2 regions of the Turicibacter sp. T129 genome follow, and region 1 is predicted to be linked to the other one. Evidence: a T-box and tRNA genes for the amino acid it is inferred to sense, from the RefSeq annotation. Region 1 holds a T-box; the other holds one or more tRNA genes.
What was found. A T-box is a leader RNA that pairs with one kind of tRNA and senses whether it is charged. The one in region 1 lies ahead of serS (serine--tRNA ligase), so its partner is inferred to be a tRNA-Ser.
Positions count from the first base shown of each region.

Region 2: it has a tRNA-Ser gene. The T-box ahead of serS (serine--tRNA ligase) is inferred to sense a tRNA for this amino acid. The anticodon was not compared.

Region 1 is NZ_JAMQUU010000041.1:107,934-115,934, reverse strand. Features, by position in the region: gene gyrA (DNA gyrase subunit A) at 1-2,433, shown strand, start outside; T-box leader at 2,537-2,772, shown strand; gene serS (serine--tRNA ligase) at 2,839-4,113, shown strand; gene NEH75_RS08565 (MBL fold metallo-hydrolase) at 4,555-5,343, shown strand; gene NEH75_RS08560 (CxxH/CxxC protein) at 5,355-5,528, shown strand; gene rlmH (23S rRNA (pseudouridine(1915)-N(3))-methyltransferase RlmH) at 5,682-6,161, shown strand; gene NEH75_RS08550 (hypothetical protein) at 6,390-6,647, shown strand; gene NEH75_RS08545 (ISL3 family transposase) at 6,960-7,709, opposite strand; gene NEH75_RS08540 (transposase family protein) at 7,737-8,001, opposite strand, start outside.
Region 2 is NZ_JAMQUU010000073.1:12,473-20,473, forward strand. Features, by position in the region: gene fabK (enoyl-[acyl-carrier-protein] reductase FabK) at 1-71, shown strand, start outside; gene fabD (ACP S-malonyltransferase) at 92-1,021, shown strand; gene fabG (3-oxoacyl-[acyl-carrier-protein] reductase) at 1,034-1,777, shown strand; gene fabF (beta-ketoacyl-ACP synthase II) at 1,796-3,034, shown strand; gene fabZ (3-hydroxyacyl-ACP dehydratase FabZ) at 3,081-3,506, shown strand; gene NEH75_RS11380 (histidinol-phosphatase) at 3,967-4,746, shown strand; gene NEH75_RS11385 (M23 family metallopeptidase) at 4,814-5,773, shown strand; tRNA gene NEH75_RS11390 (tRNA-Ser) at 5,910-6,000, shown strand; tRNA gene NEH75_RS11395 (tRNA-Glu) at 6,032-6,108, shown strand; tRNA gene NEH75_RS11400 (tRNA-Asp) at 6,116-6,191, shown strand; tRNA gene NEH75_RS11405 (tRNA-Pro) at 6,202-6,278, shown strand; tRNA gene NEH75_RS11410 (tRNA-Gly) at 6,288-6,361, shown strand; tRNA gene NEH75_RS11415 (tRNA-Leu) at 6,398-6,483, shown strand; tRNA gene NEH75_RS11420 (tRNA-Arg) at 6,525-6,601, shown strand; tRNA gene NEH75_RS11425 (tRNA-Asp) at 7,927-8,001, shown strand, end outside.

The DNA of each region.
Region 1 (8,001 bases):
TTCATCGATTATGCGATGAGTGTTATCGTATCACGTGCCTTACCAGATGTTCGTGACGGGTTAAAGCCTGTTCACCGTCGTATTTTGTATTCGATGAATGATTTAGGGATGCACAGTGATAAGCCATATAAGAAGTCTGCTCGTATCGTCGGGGACGTTATTGCCAAATATCACCCTCATGGGGATTCATCAGTTTATGATGCAATGGTACGTATGGCACAGGATTTTAGTTATCGCTATCCATTAGTAGATGGACATGGAAACTTCGGTTCAATTGACGGTGATGGAGCGGCCGCTATGCGTTATACTGAAGCAAGAATGTCTAAGCTTGCGATGGAAATGATGCGTGATATCAATAAAAATACGATTGATTTCCAACCAAACTTTGATGGTGAAGAACAAGAACCTATCGTTTTACCTGCTCGTTTTCCAAGCTTATTAGTCAACGGGACAACAGGGATTGCTGTTGGGATGGCGACTAATATTCCACCACATAACTTATCTGAAGTTATTGATGGATGTTTAGCTTATATGGATAATCCTGAAATTGATGTTTTAGGATTAATGCAATTTATTAAAGGACCAGATTTACCAACAGGTGCTTTAATTTTAGGAACAAAAGGAATCCGTTCGGCGTATGAAACGGGGAATGGATCAATCATGATGCGTTCAAAATGTGAAATTGTTGAAGGTCATGGTGGAAAATATTCAATTTTAGTCACTGAAATTCCTTATCAAGTAAACCGTGAACGTTTAATTGAAAAAATCGCGGAATTAGTTAAGGAAAAACGTTTAGATGGAATTACAGACTTACGTAATGAGTCAAACCGTGAAGGAACACGTATTGTTATTGAATTGCGTAAAGATGTTAATCCACAAGTGATGTTAAATAATTTATTTAAATTAACTCAATTACAAGTGTCTTATGGAATTAATATGTTAGCACTTGTAGATGGACAACCTAAAGTTTTAAACTTAAAAGAAATTATTGCCGCATATATCAAACACCAAGTTGAGGTTATTGTCCGTCGTACGCAATTTGATTTAAATAAAGCAGAAGATCGTGCTCATATCTTAGAAGGGCTTCGTATTGCCTTAGATCATATTGATCGTATTATTGCGATTATCCGTGGTTCATCTACAGATGAAGAGGCATTAAATTCATTAATGTCTGAATTCTCGTTATCTGAACGCCAAGGGAAAGCTATTTTAGAGATGCGTTTACGCCGTTTAACAGGATTAGAGCGCGGTAAAATCGAAGAAGAATATCAAGGGTTAGTCGCATTAATTGCTGATTTAAAAGATATTTTAGCGAACGAAGACCGTGTTCATGCGATTATCCGTGAAGAGTTGTTAGAAGTAAAACACAAACATGGAGATGAGCGTCGTACAGAAATCGTCCGTGGATCTGACTTTGATATTGAAGATGAAGATTTAATTCCAGAAGAACAAGTCATCATTACATTAACAAATAATGGTTATATTAAGCGTCAGCCAATCTCAACATATCGTTCACAAAACCGTGGTGGACGTGGTGTGCAAGGAATGGGAACACATGATGATGATTATGTTAAGGAATTATTATCAACATCTACTCATGATCATTTATTATTCTTTACAAGTAAAGGAAAAGTTTATCAGAAGAAAGCTTATACAATTCCTGAGTACGGTCGTACAGCTAAGGGATTACCAATTGTTAATATTATTGAGATTGCCCAAGATGAGTACATTAGTGCAATCATTCCTGTTAAAGAGTTTAATGATGAAGAATTCTTATTCTTCGCGACTCGTTCAGGGGTTGTAAAACGTACCACATTATCAGCATTTGGTCATATTCGTACTAATGGTTTAATTGCTCTTTCTTTACGTGAAGATGATGAGCTAATTGGTGTCAGAAAAACATCTGGTAACGATGATATCATTATTGCATCAAGTGGTGGAAAAGCAGTTTGGTTTGAGGAAACTGAAGTTCGTCCGATGGGACGTACAGCTGCCGGAGTCCGTGGTATCTTCTTAGAAGAGGGAGAAGTAGCAGTAGGAATGGAAATGGTCACAATGGATCAGGAGATTTTAGTTGTTACGGAAAACGGGTTCGGTAAACGTACTTCAATTCAAGAATATCGTAAAACAAAACGCGGTGGAAAAGGTGTTAAAACATTAACGATTACAGAGAAAAACGGGACATTAGTAGCCATGAAGGCTGTAAATGGTGATGAAGATTTATTAATCGTGACAAATAAAGGTGTTATTATCCGTACACCAATTCATCAGATTTCTCAAACGGGGCGTGCAACACAAGGGGTTAAATTAATTCGTTTAACAGATGATCAATTAGTATCAAGTGTAGCAGTTGTTGAACATGAAGAGGCTGAGGAAAGTGTTGAAGCTGACACAGTGGCTAAGGAAACTGAAACAACTTCAACAGAAGAATAGAATGGTTACATACAAATAATTAGGTCTTATGCGCATATAATTAGAAACACGATATATACTAATATTGACAAAAAAAATAGTTAATGCTATATTACAATTAAATAAAAAAGCATTGATTAGGAGTAGTACTTTTTACTTGATAGCATAGAGAGTCAGTGGTTGGTGGAAACTGATGTATGAGTAACTAGAAATCAACCTAGGAGTGGAATGAAGAACACAATGATTAGTATTCATTCACGGTCTAACCGTTATCTTTGTAAGTGGTCTCACTTAAATGTTCCACGTGGAACGCTTAGTGAACAACTAGGGTGGCAACGCGGGTTAAATCTCGTCCCTAAATTAGGGACGGGATTTTTTTGTTTTCTAGAACGACTAATCAAAATCAATTAATAGGAGGAAATACACATGTTAGATTTAAAACGAGTACGTGAAGATTTACAAGGTACAATTAATCGCTTAGAAACACGTGGTGGAGATTTCAGTTATTTAAATAAAATTACTGAGTTAGATGAACAACGTAAGAACATCATTTTAGAAGTAGAGCAATTAAAATCAAATCGTAATGAAGTATCTAAATTAATCGGACAATATAAACGTGAGAAAAAAGATGCTTCTGAATTATTAGCTCAAATGAATGGTGTTGGAGAAAAAGTTAAAGAATTAGATGAACAATTACGCAACATCGATGAAGAAATCAAAAATCTTTTATTAGGTACTCCAAATGTTCCATGTGGAACAATTGCAGTTGGTAAAGATGAAAATGATAATGTTGAAATTCGTAAATTTGGAGAACCAACTAAGTTTGACTTCGAACCAAAAGCACACTGGGATTTAGTAACTGATTTAGATATTATTGATTTTGAACGTGCTGGAAAAATTACAGGAAGCCGTTTTGCTGTATATAAAGGGTTAGGAGCTCGTTTAGAGCGTGCTTTAATTAGCTTTATGTTAGATTTACATACAGGAGATCATGGCTATACTGAGATTTTACCTCCAGTTATCGTTAATCGTGCAAGTATGACAGGGACTGGACAATTACCTAAGTTTGAAGAAGATGCATTTAAATTAGTGGATACTGACTACTTCTTAATTCCAACAGCTGAGGTTCCAGTTACAAACTTACACCGTGATGAGATTTTAAACGCTGAACAATTACCAATTAAATATACAGCATATAGTCCATGTTTCCGTGCAGAAGCTGGTTCAGCTGGTCGTGATACTCGTGGTATTATCCGTCAACATCAATTCAATAAAGTTGAATTAGTTAAGTTCGTTAAACCAGAAGATTCTTATGAAGAATTAGAAACTTTAACAGCAAATGCTGAAAAAGTATTACAATTATTAGGATTACCATACCGTGTCATCGAATTATGTACAGGAGATATCGGATTCTCTGCTGCTAAAACATACGATATCGAAGTGTGGTTACCATCTTATAATGAATATAAAGAGATTTCTTCTTGTTCAAACTTTGAAGATTTCCAAGCACGTCGTGCAAATATTAAATTCCGTCGTGATGCAAAAGCTAAACCTGAATTCGTTCATACATTAAATGGTTCAGGGCTTGCAATTGGACGTACAGTAGCTGCTATTATTGAAAACTACCAACAAGCTGATGGAAGCATTGTTATTCCAGAAGTATTACGTCCATACATGCGTAATTTAGAAGTTATTAAATAAGCATTCCATAAGAAAAAGAGTACCTTAGGTACTCTTTTTCTTATGGAATGCACTAGGATACTCTATCTTTAATTAAAATATTAGGATAATAGATCATCTAAATTGAGTAATCAGGTATATTATCTTCTCGTTTGCTACATTTGCCAGTATTCCTATGTAATGTGGACATAACAGACAAAGAAGTGATATGATTTAACCGTGTGTATGTTTATAATCAAATGATTAGAGTTTTAAGTGATGAGTATCGAATCCCTTAAGTTTTTATTAATCATCATAAGTGGTTATCTTTTATGAGATAGTCTTTCTTTTTTTATCAAATTGATGCTTAATAGGGGTTTGTACTGGATTCATCATGATAAAAATGTTAAAATGAATAATCGAAATAAAAAAGGCTTATTTGGAGTATAAAAAAGTTTTTTGAATAGAAGAACAGGTGATAGAATGAGAATCTGTGTATTGTCGAGTGGAAGTGTCGGAAATGCAACGATTATTGAAACGGAACAGACAGCAATTTTAATTGATAATGGGTTATCGTTAAAAAAATTACAGGAATTGATTAAAAAAAGTGGATTTGATGAAAATAGAATAGAACATATTTTAATTACTCATGAGCATGGTGACCATATTAAGGGTGTAGGGGTTTGTACTCGTAAGTGGAAATTAAATGTTTGTGCAACGGCAAAAACGATTGATGAGATGTATCGTAAAAATATTATCAAACCAGGTTTTGAACAGACGACAGCGGTTGAAAAAAATGTTTGGTTCGATCTAGGGGATTTATCGATTATGCCATTTAGAATTTCTCATGATGCGGTTGATCCGGTAGGTTATATGATTAAGCAAGGTGAAAAGACGCTTGTTTATGTGACAGATACCGGATATATTACGGGTGATATTTTAAAAACATTAGGAAATGCAGATGCCTATATTATGGAGACGAATCATAATGTAGAGATGCTTCAGATGTGTAATAGGCCATGGTCGTTAAAACAACGTATTTTAGATGATTGTGGTCATTTATCAAATGAAGATTCAGCGTATGCGATGAGTCAGTTAATTGGGGAAAAGACGAAACATATTTATTTAGCTCATTTAAGTCAGGATGCTAATTTACCTGATTTAGCAGAAATGACAGTTCGTCATATTTTAAAAGAAGAAAATGTTGATTTAAGTAAGTTAAATTTACATATGACGTATGCGATGCATCCATCGAAAGTGATTACGTTATAGGAGGAATAGGCATGTACAGTTGTTTAGAACATATTGAAGAGTCAATGGATCGTTTTTTAGATGAGTATGGAAAGTTACCAATTTTAGTTGAAGTAGAAATTGAACATAAATGTGAGCACTGCGATCAAGTAGCCGTTTATAAAGTGATTGAAGGTATGATGGTCGAAGATGAGGATGAGCTATAAAATCTAGAAAAGTTAGACTAATCATACTGAATAATAGGTTCTAATCTTCGCAGAGATTCTAGTATAATCTCTGCGAAGATTTTATAATAGATAACAATAAAAAATTCCCTGATTAAATGAGGGAATTTCTTTTCATGTATTGGAGGTTTTTTAATGAATATTACAATTATTTCAGTCGGAAAGATTAAGGAAAAGTATATTAAGCTAGGGATTGAGGAGTTTTCTAAACGTTTATCTCGTTATTGTAAGTTAACAATGGTTGAAGTTCCGGACGAAAAAACGCCTGATAATGCGTCAGAACGTGAAATGGAACTGATTAAAGATAAAGAGGGAAAACAAATTTTAAATAAAATTAAAGATAATATGTATGTGATTGCGATGGATTTACAAGGTGATATGAAGACATCTGAGCAATTTGCTAAACAGTTAAGTCAATTAGCTTTAAGTGGAGATAGTAATGTGGCTTTCATTATCGGTGGTTCACTTGGTTTATCTGACGAAGTGAAAAAACGTGCGAATTATAAATTATGTTTTTCTAAAATGACATTCCCTCATCAATTATTTAAGTTAATTTTATTAGAACAAGTCTATCGTGCCTATCGAATCAATAATAACGAACCGTATCATAAATAGAATAAATTAAAAAATACTTCAATTGATTATGTTAAATTTTAAACGAATTTATTCATCCATTGAAGTATTTTTTTGAATTTTTATAAGAGAATCAAAGAGGATTGAAATAAAGGATAAACTAAAATTTTGTTTTAAAAATGTTGAGTCCTAAGATAAAAACTTTCAATAGGAAGTTTATTATCGTATTCTATTAGAGACGGAACATATTGTGGATTGGGTTTATGAGGTGTGAATCAGTTAATAGAAGATTTAACGTGGAAAGATAACCATAAAAGTTTTAGAGCTGCTCAACTTCTTTCTAATTTAGCTATAAGTGATCATGAGAAAAGAATGTTAGTTGATTTTGCTAAACTATATGACGTGGCTAAAAATCCTAAATTTGTGATGGCAAGACATAGTTTGCAAAGAATTTGGCAAGTTGTATTAGCCGGTGAAGAGCAAAAAGATATGATTATGAATCATTTGATTGAGGGTTTTAAAAGTTGAACAGATGAAAAAAATTATACTTTAATTCGATTTGATATCGTGAATGGCTTCAAAAATCTATCTGTTCATTTGAATGACGAAGAAATAAAACTAAAGGCATTAAAATTAATTAAATTAGAGGAAGAGATTAAGTATAGAAAGAAATATACAAGGATATGAAATGTAAAGAGACGTTAATTTCGATAAAAATGAAGCATAAGAGAGTGTATCTATTCTGATACAGTCTCTTTTTTATTTGAAACTTTGTCAAATAGTGTTGCTGATTAAATGGTGACCTGCTTACAATGAATAATTAAATGGAAATCCTAGTGGCTAATCTGCTAGGATTTTTCTTTTTGGTTTGGTTAAGTTTTGAATCATGAGAATACGGAATTTAAAATGATAGAAACTACGATAGCCAAAGGCAATACGCTTAATCACTTTAATTTTGTTATTGATTCCTTCAATCGGACCATTGGTGTATGGCGTTGTGAGCATATTTTTAATGTAAGATTGATACATTTTAAAGGTTTGAAAAGCGGTTTGAAGTTCAGGAGAGATAAGAGGGTGTTCTATTTCAAGTAAGTGATTGAATCGATCTAAGTTTTTTGTTTGAAGAGCGAAAAGTAAGTCTTGATAAAGATCATAAGTCGATTTTAGCTCAGGAGATAGATCGAGTAGAAAGTTTAAGATATCAATTTCTCGCATCGGTTGTTTGAAACAGTAAACCGATCGATAAGTGGTGGTATTGAGCAAGGTATGAGATTTTAAAAATAATCGCCAATAACGTTTAAATTTGCGACTGTGTTTTTTGAATTGCTTCATGAATCGAACCCTCGTTTTATTCAACGCACGGGAGATATGTTGAACTAAATGAAATTTATCAAGAATAATTTTGGCGTGAGGAAAAAGCTCCTTAATCAAGCTAATATAAGGGGCGTACATATCAATCACAATATGTTTAACACGAGAACGTGTTTCTTCAGTATACCGTTTAAAATAAGCCTGAAGAGAGCTTAAACGACGATCTTCAACAATATCAATGATTTGTTTCGTATCAGCATCACAAAAGATAAAGGACATGTGACCCATTCCCTAGCAGTGGAGGATTTATGCTTCGCATGCCAGGTGACCCTCAGCAGACTTAACCGATTTAAATTCATCAAAACAAAGGTTTTCAGGAAGGTAATTAAAGTTGAGAGATTGAGATTCATAGAAGTTATGAATGATGCGATTAACTGTTGAATGAGACACTTGATGACGACGGGCAATATCGTATTCAGAGATTTTATTTTGAGCCTCTAACGCAATCGCGTGTTTGGTGTTGTAAGAAATATAACAGTTCTTTTCAACGATAGAGGTTTTTAGTGTGAAT
Region 2 (8,001 bases), on a different contig from region 1:
CTGTTTCTGAAATTATAGAAGATATCTACAATCATGCGTCAACAGTTAGTCAAAATCTAAAAATTGGTTAATGATAAAGGGAGAATTGATTATGTCAAAAATCGCATTTCTGTTTTCAGGACAAGGGTCACAATATGTAGGAATGGGACAATCATTTTATGAATCAAGTGAAACAGCACGTCGATTAATGGACGAAGCTAATACTTTACTACCATTCGATTTAAAAGAAATCTGCTTTGAAGATTCAAAAGAGTTAATTAATCAAACCACTTATACACAACCCGCTATCTTTGTTGTCTCTCAAATGGCATTAGCTCTATTAAAGGAAGCTGGAATTAAAGCCGATGTTGTAGCTGGATTTAGCTTAGGAGAATATTCAGCTTTATGTGCAGCTCATGTCTTCAATTTTACAGAGGGTGTTTCACTTGTGGCGAAGAGGGGAGAATTGATGGGGACTGCTTCAAATAACGGAAAAATGGCAGCTTTATTAGGATTAGATCTACAAAAAGCACAAGCCGTCTGTGATGAAGCATCATCTAAAGGAATCGTTGAGCTCGCTAACTTAAACTGTCCAGGACAAATTGTCATCGGTGGGGAAGCACAAGCCGTGACGTATGCTTGTGAAATTGCTAAAAATCATGGAGCAAAACGTGCTTTAGTTTTACCTGTAAGTGGGCCATTCCATACGTCTTTATTAAAAGAAACAGCTCAAACTTTTGGGCAATTACTAGAATCAAAAGAGTTAAAAGAACCTCAAACCCCAATTGTTTTAAATGTACTTGGTGATTATTATCAGACAGACTTAAACTTAAAAGAATTAATGGTTCAACAAATGGCCACTAGCGTGAAATGGGAAGCGAGTATTCGTCAAATGATAGCAAACGGTGTTGATACCTTCATCGAAATTGGTCCTGGAAAAACATTAAGTGGATTTGTTAAAAAAATTGATCGAAGTGTAAAAATCTTAAACGTTGAAGATATGGATTCACTACAGAAAACACTTGCTGCATTAAATAGCTAGGAGGAGAATCAGATGAAATTAAACGGAAAAGTAGCCCTTGTCACAGGAGCTTCGCGTGGAATTGGAGCAGCTATTGCTTCAAAACTTGCCTCACTTGGTTGCGATGTTGCGATTAACTATGCTGGAAATATCCAAAAAGCAGAAGAAACATTAAATTCAGTGAAAGCATATGGCGTGAATGCACAAATCTATCAAGCAAACGTCGCTAACTACGAAGAAGTCGAAGCAATGACAAAACAAATTATTAAAGACTTCGGTCATTTAGATATCATTATTAACAATGCCGGAATTACGTCAGATAATCTAATGATGAGAATGGATCAGGATTCATTTGATTCTGTTATTGATGTGAACTTAAAAGGAACATGGAATGTATGTAAGAGTATTACACGTCCAATTCTAAAACAGCGTTCAGGCGTGATTATTAACTTATCATCAGTTGTTGGAATCAACGGGAATGTGGGACAAGTTAACTATGCAGCTTCTAAAGCAGGAGTCATCGGATTAACGAAATCACTAGCAAAAGAATTTGCATCACGCAATATTCGTGTAAATGCTGTTGCCCCTGGTTATGTAAAATCAGATATGACTGCTAAATTATCAGAAGAAATTACAGAAAAAGTATTAGAAAATATCCCGTTAGGACAACTAGGGGAAGTAGAAGATATCGCCAATTCAGTCGCATTTTTAGTAAGTGATGAAGCGCGCTATATTACCGGTCAAGTTTTAGTTGTTGACGGTGGAATGGCAATTTAAATAAGGAAGGTGTAATTAATGAGTAAACGTAGAGTCGTAGTTACTGGATTAGGAACTGTTTGTCCAGTTGGAAATGATGTTGAAACGATGTGGGAAAACATTAAAAACGGAGTTTGTGGAATCGATGAAATTACTCATTTTGATACAACGGACTTCAAAGTCAAATTGGCTGGGGAAATTAAAAACCTTAATGTAGAGGATTATATCAATAAAAAAGAAGCAAAACGTTTAGATCGTTTTAGCCAACTAGCGATGATTGCCTCAAAACAAGCATACGAAGATGCAAGACTTAACCCGGAAGAAATCGATGCTAACCGTTTTGGAATCATCTTAAGTTCAGGAATTGGTGGGTTAGAAACCATCGAAAATGAAAAAGAAAAAGGTCTTAAAAAGGGATATGAACGCGTCTCTCCATTTTTCATCCCAATGGCAATTGGAAACTTAGCAGCTGGTAACGTGGCTATCATGTTAGGTGCTAAAGGGGCATGTTTAGATATTGTGACAGCCTGTGCAGCGGGAACAAACTCAATTGGAGAAGCATTCAAATACGTTCGTGATGGTTATGCAGACATTATGTTAACAGGTGGAGCTGAAGCCTCGATTACACCACTTGGAATTGGTGGATTCTCATCGATGAAAGCTTTATCAACAGCAACTGATAAAAATCGTGCCTCAATTCCGTTCGACGCAGAACGTAATGGATTTGTTATGGGAGAAGGAGCTGGAGCATTAGTATTAGAAGAATATGAGCACGCTAAGAAACGCGGGGCAACTATTTACGCTGAAATCATCGGATATGGAGTAAGTTGTGATGCCTTCCATATGACAGCACCTGATGCTGAAGCAAACGGAGCAGCAGCCTGCTTTAAAATGGCACTTAATGACGCCCAAATATCAGCAGATGATATTGACTACATTAACGCCCATGGTACATCAACACCATTAAACGATAAACTAGAAACATTAGGGGTTAAGAAAGTCTTTGGTGAAGATACAAAAGTCATGCTAAGTTCAACTAAAGGAAACACAGGTCATCTCCTAGGAGCAGCGGGGGCAGTTGAAGCTATTATTACCGTTAAATCATTACAAGATGGATTTGTTCCAGGAACGATTAACTATTCACAACCAGATCCTGAATGTAATTTAGATATCGTCCCTAATCAAGGACGTAAACAAGACATTCAATATGCCATGTCTAACTCATTAGGATTTGGTGGTCATAATGCATGCATCGTCCTTAAAAAATACGCTGGATAATCAAAAAATCTTTCTATATTATATAGGAAAATAAGAAGGTGAAGAAATGGTCTTAAATAGCAATCAAATTCAAGAAATTATCCCACACCGTTATCCATTCTTACTTATCGATCGAATCGATGAACTAGAACCAGGAAAACGTGCTTTAGGAGTTAAATGTGTTTCAGCTAATGAGATGCAATTCATGGGACACTTTCCACAACAACACGTCATGCCGGGCGTACTCATTATTGAAGCATTAGCACAAGTCGGAGCAGTCGCTATTTTAAGCTTAGAAGATAACAAGGGAAAAATCGCATACTTTGCTGGAATCAAATCAGCAAAATTCCGTCAAAAAGTCATTCCAGGTGATGTTCTCACATTAGAAACTGAACTCATCAAAGTTAAAGGAAGTATTGGAGTTGGTAAAGCAGTGGCTAAACTGGGAGATAAAGTAGCCGTTGAAGCTGAACTTACCTTTGCGATTGGATAATAAAAAGGGTGTAGAAAACTTAAAATTTCTACACCCTTTTTAATTATTGAACAAACATTATTGCTATAATAAAATAAAATCTAAAAAAAGTAGGTGTTAAAATGCCATTCTTACTAGGACTATTATTAATATTAGTTATATTTATAGGAATATTCTTTTTCCTGATCCAATCCAAAAAAATAAACTTTAAAAATAAAAAAAGGATACTTCAGGCTGAATTAGCGATTAATATTATCATTACACTCATATTATTAATTATTAGTGGATTAGGAATGACAATGTATTTCATTGTCTTTTGGCTAATCATTAGTGCACTTTGTTACTATCTATATAGTAATAACCATGAAAAACTAGGCTTCATAGGAACAGCATTCTGTACATTTTTCCTATGTATCTTCTTAATTTTACAACTTTGGATTTACGGAACATCATATTAAAAATATTTCGGGGGGAATAAAATATGATTAAAACGAACTTTCACACACATACAAAACGTTGCCAACATGCAGGTGGCGAAGATATTGAATATATCCAAGAAGCTATTAATGCAGGATTTAGTACATTAGGATTTTCAGATCATGCGCCATATCCAGACGATCGCTTTGGATTAAGAATGAAATATTCTGAATTAGATGAATACATCGAAACAATGAAAAAATTAAAAGAACAATTTAAAAATCAAATTCAACTACGTATTGGACTAGAAATTGAATACGATTCTCGAAAATCAGCATACTATGAACAGTTAATTAATGAAAAGGGAATTGACTATCTTGTATTAGGACAACACATTTATGTATCTGACCAAAAAAAATATATTAATACATACTTCCTTGAAAATACAATCCAGTATATCGAATATGCTAAATCAATTGAACAGGCACTAGCTACTGGCTATTTCGCTTTTGTCGCACACCCAGATTTAATGTTTCTTAATAATATGGAATGGGATGATAATTGTGAACAAGCTAGTAACATCATTATTGAGGCAGCGAATAGATACCAGACGCCCCTCGAATTTAATGCCAACGGTTTACGCCGAGGAATTCAAGAATACAGTGATGGAAAAAGATACCCTTATCCACATATGAAATTTTGGAAGCTAGTTGCTGATAAACAAATACCTGTATTGATTAACTCAGATGCCCATCATCCATCAAATATTAATGATGAATATGTTTCTAATGCAAGCCAAATGGCAATCAACTTAAACTTAAACATAATTAGTGATTATCAATAATCTTAGCTTCTAGTCGGCCCCTTTTTATTAATGTACTTTAAATTAAGGCTAGAAATGGGTGGACGACATGAAACGTAGATTTCTAATAATGAGTTTATCACTTGTCATGATAGTATTACCTAGTATCATTGCTAATGCGGATGATAGTAATCATGAAGCTAGAATGAAAATGTATAAAGACTATGAATTAGCCTCAGGAGTTCCCTGGTATGAAATTGCTGCAGTTGATCAGTATGAAAGAAATATTTATAAATTTAGAGAAGAATGCAAGGATTTAAAGTACGATACTATTTCCATCTGTATGATTAATGAACGCTGGTCAGGACCTGAGAATCCATATTATTATGATAATGACAGCTATACAATTAATCTTTTTGGTGGAATTGCTAAAGATGGTGATGGAGATGGTGTAGCAGATATTAATAATGAACATGATGTTATGTATACGATGGTCGAATACTTAAGATCATTCGATGACTTTGAAGGCGCAATAGAAGCCTACTATCAAAAAGAACAAGCAGTTATGGTCATCAAAGAAATTGCTAGTTTATTTGAACATTTTGATACGATAGTGTTAGATAAGCGATCATTACCAGTTTCAAAGCGTTATAGTTATAGTTTTCAAGATAACTACGGAGCTGCTCGAAGCTGGGGGGGAGCAAGATCTCATGAAGGAATAGATATCTTTGCATGTTATTCAACTCCTGTTTTATCGACTGCATATGGCGTAGTAGAAATAATGGGATGGAATGATTATGGCGGATACCGAATTGGGATTAGAGATATTTATAATACTTATCAATACTATGCCCACCTACAAGGTTTCGAAGGAGATTTAAAAGAAGGAGATATTGTAGAACCTGGACAAGTCATCGGATATGTAGGAAGTACAGGTTATGGTAAGGAGGGGACAAGCGGAAAGTTCCCACCACATTTACATTTTGGTCTATATAAATATGACGGACGTTGCGAATGGGCCTTTAATCCTTACCCACATCTAAGACGTTGGGAAAAAGAAAAACAATAATAAAGAGGGCAGTAATATGTGTATATTACTGCTTTTTTTAATAAAATAAAAAAAAGTTTGTAAAAAGTGTTGACTCTATTTGTAGAGCATGATATTATATAGAAGTCGTCAGGGACGACAAGAAAAAAAACAAAATGGAGCAGTACTCAAGTGGCTGAAGAGGTGCCCCTGCTAAGGGTATAGGTCGGGCAACCGGCGCGAGGGTTCAAATCCCTCCTGCTCCGCCATTATAAAAATGAATTGGTGAATTAAAAGTATGGCCCGTTGGTGAAGCGGTTTAACACACATGCCTTTCACGCATGCATACACGGGTTCGAATCCCGTACGGGTCACCATTCAAAAGGTCCAGTGGTGTAGCGGTTAACATGCCTGCCTGTCACGCAGGAGATCGCGGGTTCGATTCCCGTCTGGACCGCCATTTTAAAAAACGGGAAGTGGCTCAGCTTGGTAGAGCACCTGGTTTGGGACCAGGGGGTCGCAGGTTCGAATCCTGTCTTCCCGACCATTCGAATAAGCGGGTGTAGTTTAATGGTAGAACTTCAGCCTTCCAAGCTGACTGTGAGAGTTCGATTCTCTTCACCCGCTCCATTAATTTCATTGTGATGTGCCATGAATAAGCTGTATGCGGTCGTGGCGGAATGGTAGACGCGCCAGCTTGAGGGGCTGGTAGGAGCAATCCTGTGGAGGTTCGAGTCCTCTCGGCCGCACCATAATGAATGTCTAATCAACATCATCAAGAATAGCATAAACAGCGCCCATAGCTCAATTGGATAGAGCGTTTGACTACGGATCAAAAGGTTAGGGGTTCGACTCCTCTTGGGCGCGCCATAATAACAGATAATAATGAGTTCGAAGGAACTCTTTTTTTATTTCTTGTATACGAATGTATAACATTTAGGTAGTCGTTTTTATTTATTATGTTTACTTAAAAATACAATTTATCTATAATATGTCATTGATTTTAAATCCTAGCAGCCTAAGCTACTAGGGTTTTTTAAATTTAATTAGTTTTGAATTATGAGCTAAGTGATTTGAAGCGATAAAAGTTACAATATCTCAAGGGATTTCGTTAAATGCTATATTTTATTATTAATTCTTTTTCAATAGGAATAATAGTATACGAACTTATTATGTGTGTTAAAAATAGCAGCTTAGTTTTCAAAATTTGAAGAGTAGCTTGAAGTTCAGAGAAATTAATTTGAAACATCAGATGTTTGAAACACTAAACGAAGTAATAAGTTGTGTATTGAGATAGTGAGCAGAGTTTAAAAGTAATCAATAGTGACCTCTAAAATGATTATTTTTCTATGGATTTCTTAGTTACTGATATTGTAACAGGAGAGACTTAACATCTTTTTTTGATAATATGAAAGGAAGGTGGTACTTATCTAGTAACAGTCAATACTATAAAACCCAAACTAGGATTAGTTTTCTTTTATAATTTAAGAAAGTGTAAACAATTATTATAGCGATCAACTATATATCTTATAGTAAATAGACTAATATATTTATGTGTTTAGTTTGAGCAGAGGGAATTTCTATTTTAATGGCCGTATAAAAACGTGTTTGACGTTCAACAAAGGTAGGTAAACAACTGTTAATTTTACTACGACTCGAAATAGTGGTATCTACTGCTCCTCAAAGGAAAATACCTTGTTGTTACCAACAGAGATGAGAATCCTACTCCCCGTTCCCTACCAGTGGAGGATTTATTCATCTTCTATGAAGGGGGGAGCACATGTCCAAACGTTTCACGTCTTTTTACTTCTTTTGGACGTTGATGAATCGAGGTTCGAATATGTTAAGATTGGGATAACTCATGCATAGATCTCCTTTTTAAGAATTTGGTGTGGTAACTTCATTCAATAACAAATATTCTATTTATGAGCTTTTTTTATATGTCATACTTAATATTATAATTTGTGTTATATAAAAATGAATCATTCGAATACATATAGCAACAAAAGGCAAAGAAACTATTTATTATAATTAATTTCAAAAAAAACAAGAAAGTGTTGACAGGTTTCGACAGCGGTGATATTATATAGAAGTCGAAAGACAGAGGAATTAATCAAATTGAGGTTTTATTCTATATTTCAAAAAGGGTGTTGACAAAAAACAGCACCGATGATAAACTTAGAAAGTCGAAAAAAGGTCCAGTGGTGTAGCGGTTAACATGCCTGCCTGTCACGCAGGAGATCGCGGGTTCGATTCCCGTCTGGACCGCC